DNA from 2 places in the Streptomyces sp. NPDC085596 genome. Region 1 is predicted to be linked to the other one. Evidence: riboswitches for the same ligand, from Rfam matches in the RefSeq annotation. Region 1 holds a riboswitch; the other holds the start of a gene.
What was found. Region 1 has a riboswitch for cobalamin ahead of metE (5-methyltetrahydropteroyltriglutamate--homocysteine S-methyltransferase). Riboswitches for the same ligand answer to the same signal wherever they lie in the genome.

Region 1 (3,493 bases):
ACCTCGTCGCGCAGGGCGAGCGCCACCTGCCGGGCGGTGTCACCGAGCGGCTGGTCGTCGCGGACGAAGGACCAGGCGAGCATGGTCACCGGTCCGGTCAGCATGCCCTTGACCGGGCGGTCGGACAGGGACTGGGCGTACGTCGTCCAGCGGACCGTCATCGGCTCCGGCCGGGAGATGTCGCCGGCCAGGACCGGCGGGCGGACGTAGCGGGTGCCGTAGGACTGGACCCAGCCGTGCTGGGTGGCGAGGTAGCCGGTGAGCTGCTCGGCGAAGTACTGCACCATGTCGTTGCGTTCGGGCTCGCCGTGCACCAGGACGTCCAGGCCGGTCTTCTCCTGGAAGGAGATCACCTCCTGGATCTCCGCCTTGATGCGCTCCTCGTACCCGGCCGTGTCGATCCGGCCCGCGCGCAGGTCGGCGCGGGCGGTGCGCAGTTCGCCGGTCTGCGGGAACGAGCCGATCGTGGTCGTCGGCAGCAGCGGCAGGCCGAGGTGGGCGCGCTGGGCGGCGGCCCGCTCGGCGTACGGCTGGGCGCGGCGGGCGTCGGCGTCCGTGACGGCTTCCGCCCGAGCCCGGACGGCCGGGTCACGAGTGAGGGGGGAGCCGGTGCGGGAGGCCAGGTCGGCCCGGTTCGCGGCGAGTTCGGCGGCGATCGCGTCCGTGCCGTGTGCCAGCCCCTGGGCCAGGGTGACGATCTCGGCGGTCTTCTGCCGGGCGAAGGCCAGCCAGCGCAGGATCTGCGGTTCGATGTCCCGCTCGGCGCCGGTGTCCAGCGGGACATGCAGCAGGGAGCAGGAGGGGGCGACGTCGACCCGGTCGGCCAGCCCGAGCAGGGTGCCCAGGGTGGCGAGGGACTTCGACAGGTCGTTGACCCAGATGTTGCGGCCGTTGACGACACCGGCGACCAGCCGCTTGCCGGGCAGCCCGCCGACGGCGGCGAGCGCGTCCAGGTTGGCGGCCGCGGCCTCGGTGAAGTCCAGCGCCAGACCCTCGACCGGCGCCTTCGCCAGCACCGGCAGCGCCTCGCCCAGCCGGTCGAAGTACGAGGCGACCAGCAGCTTCGGCCGGTCGGTGAGCGCACCCAGGTCACGGTAGGCGCGCTCGGCGGCGTTCAGCTCGGCCGGAGTACGGTCCTGCACCAGCGCGGGCTCGTCCAGCTGCACCCACCCGGCCCCGGCCGCGCGCAGGTCGGCCAGCACCTCGGCGTACACCGGGAGCAGCCGGTCCAGCAGGGTCAGCGGATCGAAGTCGGCGGCGACACCGGGCGCGGGCTTGGCCAGCAGGAGGTAGGTGACCGGGCCGACCAGCACCGGCCGGGCGGCGAGACCCAGGGCGAGGGCCTCCTTCAGCTCCGCGACCTGCTTGGCGGAGTCGGCGGAGAACACCGTGTCCGGACCCAACTCGGGCACCAGATAGTGGTAGTTGGTGTCGAACCACTTGGTCATCTCCAGCGGCGGCACGTCCTGCGTGCCGCGCGCCATGGCGAAGTAGCCGTCGAGCGGGTCGGCGGCGACGGCCGCCCGGTGCCTGGCCGGGATCGCACCGACCATGACCGTGGTGTCCAGTACGTGGTCGTAGTACGAGAAGTCCCCGGTCGGGACCTCGTCGACACCCGCCTCGGCGAGCGCCTGCCAGTTGGCGCGGCGGATGTCCGCGGCGGTGGCCCTCAGGGCGTCGGCGTCGACGCGGCCCTTCCAGTAGCCCTCGATGGCCTTCTTCAGTTCCCGGTCCGGGCCCTGACGCGGGTAGCCGTACACGGTGGACCGTGCTGCCGCGGCTGCGGACTTCGGTGTCACGGAGATCTCCTTCACGAGATGAATCCCTGAGATCCCGGCGACGGGACGAGCACGTGAAGGGGTGACGACCAGCGGGTACGCGGCCGCGCGGCACGGCGCGGTGGTCCGTCTGGTGTGTACGCCGACCCGCCCTCGAGGTCACCGGAATTCCGCACGCGAGTGGTTCGCGCACGGGCAGATGGCAGGTCTTCGGACTCACGGGCGCGTCGCGTACGGAAAAGCCGTACGAGACACCTAGTGGCCGTCGCTTCCCAGGTCCGTGCGTCGGACCCAGTGCGTATGACGGCGGTCGTTCCCGCTCACCGCTGCGGGGCAGTCCCGGATTCCCACCGGGTTCCCTCTTACGACACCCCGTCTGGCGGACGGGGCGAACCAGCTGCACAGGTCAGCCTACGGGCCGTGGCCTTCCGTCGCCGGTACCGTCCGGCATTCGGATGGTGATCCGGGCCACGCGTGCCGCCGTCCGGCCCGACCAGGCTGTGGGACAACGGGATTACCCCGCCGCCGGTCCCAGCTGGGCGAGTGCCGCCGTCACCAGCGCGGCCGTGCCGGTGTCCAGGGTGAGGCGGACGCTGGGCAGATAGCGGGGGGAGTGGTTGCCGGGGAGGCTCCGGAACTTCTCCGCCGGTCCGGTGCCGGGGGCCGCCGCCCACTGGGTCGGGCCGACCGAGCCGAGCATCCAGTAGGCGCCCCGGATGCCGGGCCGGCCGTGCAGATGGCCGCCCGCGCCGGTGAGCAGCGGGAAGTCCTCGGTCGCCGCGGAGGCCGGCCAGCCCGTGACGCGGGCGGCGCCGAAAGCCGCCTGGTGGGCGGCGCGGACGGCGGCCGTGACGCCCGGGTCGGGCCGGGTGACGCCGGAGCGGGTCAGCTCGCGCACGGTGACCCGGGGCGGCAGCCCGGCCGCGGCGGCCTCTGCGCGCACCACCCGCTCCACCGCCGCCGTGCCCCGTACGAGCGCCGCCTCCGAGAGGGCGCGTACGGTGACCCGCAGCTCGGCGTGGGTGGCTATCACGTTCCCGGAGCGCCCGGTGTCCCCGGCCCGCAGCGAGGACGCGGTGACCACCAGCCGCTCGGCCGGGTCCGTCTCGCGGGCGGCGACGGCCGGGAGCCGGGTCACCGCGCCGGCCGCCGCGAGCAGCGGATCGGCCGTCAGATGAGGGGTGGCCGCGTGTCCGCCGTCCCCCTCGAAGACCACCTCCAGCGTCACGCTGCCCGCCATCAGCGGCCCGTCCGCGTGCGCCACCATCCCGGCCGGGAACGCGGCCGTGTGCTGGGCGAGGACCACGTCCGGCGCGGTGATCCGGTCGTACAGGCCGTCCTCCAGCATCGCGCGGGCACCGCTCAGCGTCTCCTCGGCGGGCTGCCCGACGACCAGCAAAGTGCCGCGCCAGCGGTCCCGGTGCTCGGCGAGCCAGCGGGCGGCGGCGGCCGCGCACGCCAGATGGGCGTCATGGCCGCAGGCGTGCATCACCGGCACCGGCCGCCCGTCCGGGCCCGGCGCGGTCGCGGTGCTCGCGTACGGGACGCCGGTCTCCTCGGCCACCGGCAGCGCGTCCAGCTCGGCGCGCAGCAGCACGGCCGGACCGTCGCCGTTGACGAGTTCGGCGGCGACCCCGTGGCCGCCGACACCGCGCAGCACACGGAAGCCGTCGGCCGTCAGCCGGTCCGCGAACCGGGCGGCGGTGCGCTCCTCG
Region 2 (3,493 bases), on a different contig from region 1:
GCGCGGCCCAGCGCTCGGGCCAGTTCAGCTCGACGCCGTAGTGGTCGGGGTGCAGCACGCCCCGCGCGGTACGGGTCTGCTCCCAGGCGGGGAGCGGGCCATTGCGCTTGGCGAGGTCGGCGGACGCCTCGTAGGAGGCCAGCATGATCCGCTCGGCGATCTTCGTCGACAGCGCCTTCGCCTCGGGGGAGTCGAAGGGGACGCGCAGCTTGAAGAAGACGTCCTGGAGACCCATCGCGCCGAGGCCCACCGGGCGCCACTTGGCGTTGGAACGGCCCGCCTGCTCGGTCGGGTAGAAGTTGATGTCCACGACCCGGTCGAGGAAGGTCACGGCCGTACGGACGGTCTCGTCCAGCCGCGCCCAGTCGATGTCACCGTCCACCACGAAGGCGCCCAGGTTCACCGAGCCGAGGTTGCAGACCGCGGTCTCCCCGTCGTCGGTGACCTCGAGGATCTCCGTGCACAGGTTGGAGGAGTGGACCACGTTGCCCGGCAGCGCCGTCTGGTTGGCGGTGCGGTTGGCGGCGTCCTTGAAGGTCATCCAGCCGTTGCCGGTCTGCGCGAGGGTGCGCATCATGCGGCCGTACAGCTCGCGGGCCGGCATGGACTTCTTCGCCAGGCCCGACGCCTCGGCCTTGCGGTAGGCGGCGTCGAACTCCTCGCCCCACAGGTCGACCAGCTCGGGCACGTCCGCCGGGGAGAACAGCGACCACTGCTCATCCGCGTTGACCCGGCGCATGAACTCGTCCGGAATCCAGTGCGCGAGGTTCAGATTGTGCGTACGGCGCGCGTCCTCACCGGTGTTGTCGCGCAGCTCCAGGAACTCCTCGATGTCGGAGTGCCAGGTCTCCAGGTACACCGCGGCCGCGCCCTTGCGCCGTCCGCCCTGGTTGACTGCGGCCACCGAGGCGTCCAGCGTCTTCAGGAACGGCACGATGCCGTTGGAGTGCCCGTTGGTGCCCCGGATCAGCGAACCCCGGCTGCGGATGCGGGAGTAGGACAGGCCGATACCGCCGGCGTGCTTGGAGAGGCGGGCGACCTGGTGGTAGCGGTCGTAGATCGAGTCCAGCTCGTCCAGCGGGGAGTCCAGCAGGTAGCAGGACGACATCTGGGGGTGCCGCGTACCGGAGTTGAACAGGGTGGGGGAGGACGGCAGGTAGTCCAGGCGGCTCATCAGGCCGTAGAGCGCGGCGACCTCGTCCACGGCGGGGGCGCTGTCGTTCTCCGCGAGACCGCTCGCCACGCGCAGCATGAAGTGCTGGGGCGTCTCGATCACCTTGCGGGTGATGGGGTGGCGCAGCAGGTAGCGGCTGTGCAGGGTGCGCAGGCCGAAGTAGCCGAAGCGGTCGTCGGCGCCGGTGTCGATCAGGGCGTCAAGACGGGCGGCGTGCAGCGTCACGAAGTCGGCGGTGCGGTCGGCGACCAGGCCCTCGCGGTGGCCCACGGTCACCGACTCGGTGAAGCACGTCACGCCCTGCGAGGCGGCCTCGGCGCGGATGGAGAGAGTGAGCAGCCGGGCGGCCAGCCGGGAGTACGCGGGGTCCTCCGAGATCAGACCGGCGGCGGACTCGGTGGCCAGCTCGCGCAGCTCCGCCTCGTCGGCGCGCGCCGACCGGCCGCGCAGCGCGGCGGCCGCGACCCGTCCGGGGTCCGCGTCGGGGAGGTCGGCGGTCAGCTCGGTCAGGGTCCGCAGCAGCGCGGCGCCGGGGCCGTCGTTCTCCACAGGGGCCTCGGTCGCCGGGGTGGCTGAAGCCGGATCGGCAGGCGCGATGGTCACGTGGGGCTCTCCCTCGCTGGGCACGGGGGCCTGGCGGAGGGCTTGGGGGAGGCACGAGCGCGCACGGCGTCGCGTCCACCGGCCCACTCCACGAGGCCCGGACGTCTTCGAGCACCCGGGCCGGACGGCCGGGCGCGCCGCTGTCGACAGGTCCTCGGACTGACTCTGGCGTGCACGAAGCACGCAAGTACACCGTTGCGGGACAGTTCCGGATTCGCACCGGATTCCCCTGCGACGACAGCGAGCACGAGCATACATCTAGTGCCGGGCTGTCGTGTCACCCCCAGATGTTGTGTCTGTTGTGTGTCGCGGTGGCTTCAGAGGGTCAACTCGTAAGCGAGCAGAGTGATGTCGGGCAGGGCCGGCAAGGGCTCCATGACCGCGAGTGTGTACGACGACGGGCCGCCGTAGCTCTCGCATTACGGCGGCCCGTGGCCGGGTGGAACCGGGACCCTTAGTGGGTGCTGCCCGCCGTCGCCGGGGGCAGTTCGGCCTCGACGCCGGGGTCGCCCGCGTCGGCCGTGTAGTCCCCGGGGCTGGTCTCGTCGATGCCGTCGGGGGCCTTCACGGCCTTCAGGACGAAGGTCCCGACCACCGTGACCACGACGTTCAGCACGAACGCCGTGAGGCCGATGTAGCCGATCTCACCGATGCCGGGGATCTCCTTGGCCGAGCCGCCGAAGTGCTTCTGGGTCGGCGAGGCGACCCCGTAGGCGGCGAGCGTGCCGTAGAGCATGCCGACCGCCCAGCCCGCCAGCAGCGCCCAGCGGTGGAACCAGCGGGTGAACAGGCCGCCGACCAGGGCCGGGAAGGTCTGGAGAATCCAGATGCCGCCCAGCAGCTGGAAGTTGATCGCCACCGTCTTGTCCATGGTGAGGACGAAGACCAGCGCGCCCACCTTCACCAGCAGCGAGACCAGCTTGGAGACCTTGGTCTCCTGCTCGGGCGTCGCGTCGGGCTTGATGAAGTCCTTGTAGATGTTGCGGGTGAACAGGTTCGCGGCCGCGATCGACATGATCGCCGCCGGGACCAGCGCGCCGATGCCGATCGCCGCGAAGGCCACGCCCGCGAACCAGTCCGGGAACATGTTCTCGAACAGCTGCGGGATCGCCAGCTGGCCGTTGGTGACCTTCACCCCGGCCGCGATCGCCATGAAGCCCAGCAGGGCCAGCAGGCCGAGCATCAGGGAGTACAGCGGCAGGATCGTGGTGTTGCGCCTGATCACGTCACGGCTCTTGGAGGAGAGGGTCGCGGTGATCGAGTGCGGGTACATGAACAGCGCGAGCGCCGAACCGAGGGCCAGCGTGGCGTACGTCCACTGGCCCGCCGGGGCCGGGACGATCCCGCCCGCGCCGGCGGCGGCGTACTTCTCGCCCGCCTTGGCGAAGATCTCGTCGAAGCCGCCCAGCTTGATCGGGATGTAGATGATCGCCACCGCGATGACGATGTAGATCAGCGTGTCCTTCACGAACGCGATCATCGCCGGGGCGCGCAGACCCGAGGAGTAGGTGTAGGCCGCCAGCACACCGAAGGCGATCAGCAGCGGCAGGTCCTTCACGAACCAGTTGGTGTCCTCACCGCCGCCCACGCCCATCACGTCCAGCACCGCCTGGATGCCGACGAGCTGGAGCGCGATGTACGGCATGGTCGCCAGGATGCCGGTGACCGCCACCGCCAGCGACAGCCCCTTGGAGCCGAACCGGCCGCGCACGAAGT

Region 2: another riboswitch for cobalamin. It lies ahead of ACIGA3_RS27210 (ribonucleoside-diphosphate reductase subunit alpha); the one in region 1 lies ahead of metE (5-methyltetrahydropteroyltriglutamate--homocysteine S-methyltransferase).

The regions. Positions count from the first base shown of each region.
Region 1 is NZ_JBITTC010000003.1:157,373-160,865, reverse strand. Features, by position in the region: gene metE (5-methyltetrahydropteroyltriglutamate--homocysteine S-methyltransferase) at 1-1,799, opposite strand, end outside; cobalamin riboswitch at 1,962-2,191, opposite strand; gene ACIGA3_RS10735 (amidohydrolase) at 2,293-3,493, opposite strand, start outside.
Region 2 is NZ_JBITTC010000011.1:63,780-67,272, forward strand. Features, by position in the region: gene ACIGA3_RS27210 (ribonucleoside-diphosphate reductase subunit alpha) at 1-1,777, opposite strand, end outside; cobalamin riboswitch at 1,905-2,054, opposite strand; gene mctP (monocarboxylate uptake permease MctP) at 2,232-3,493, opposite strand, start outside.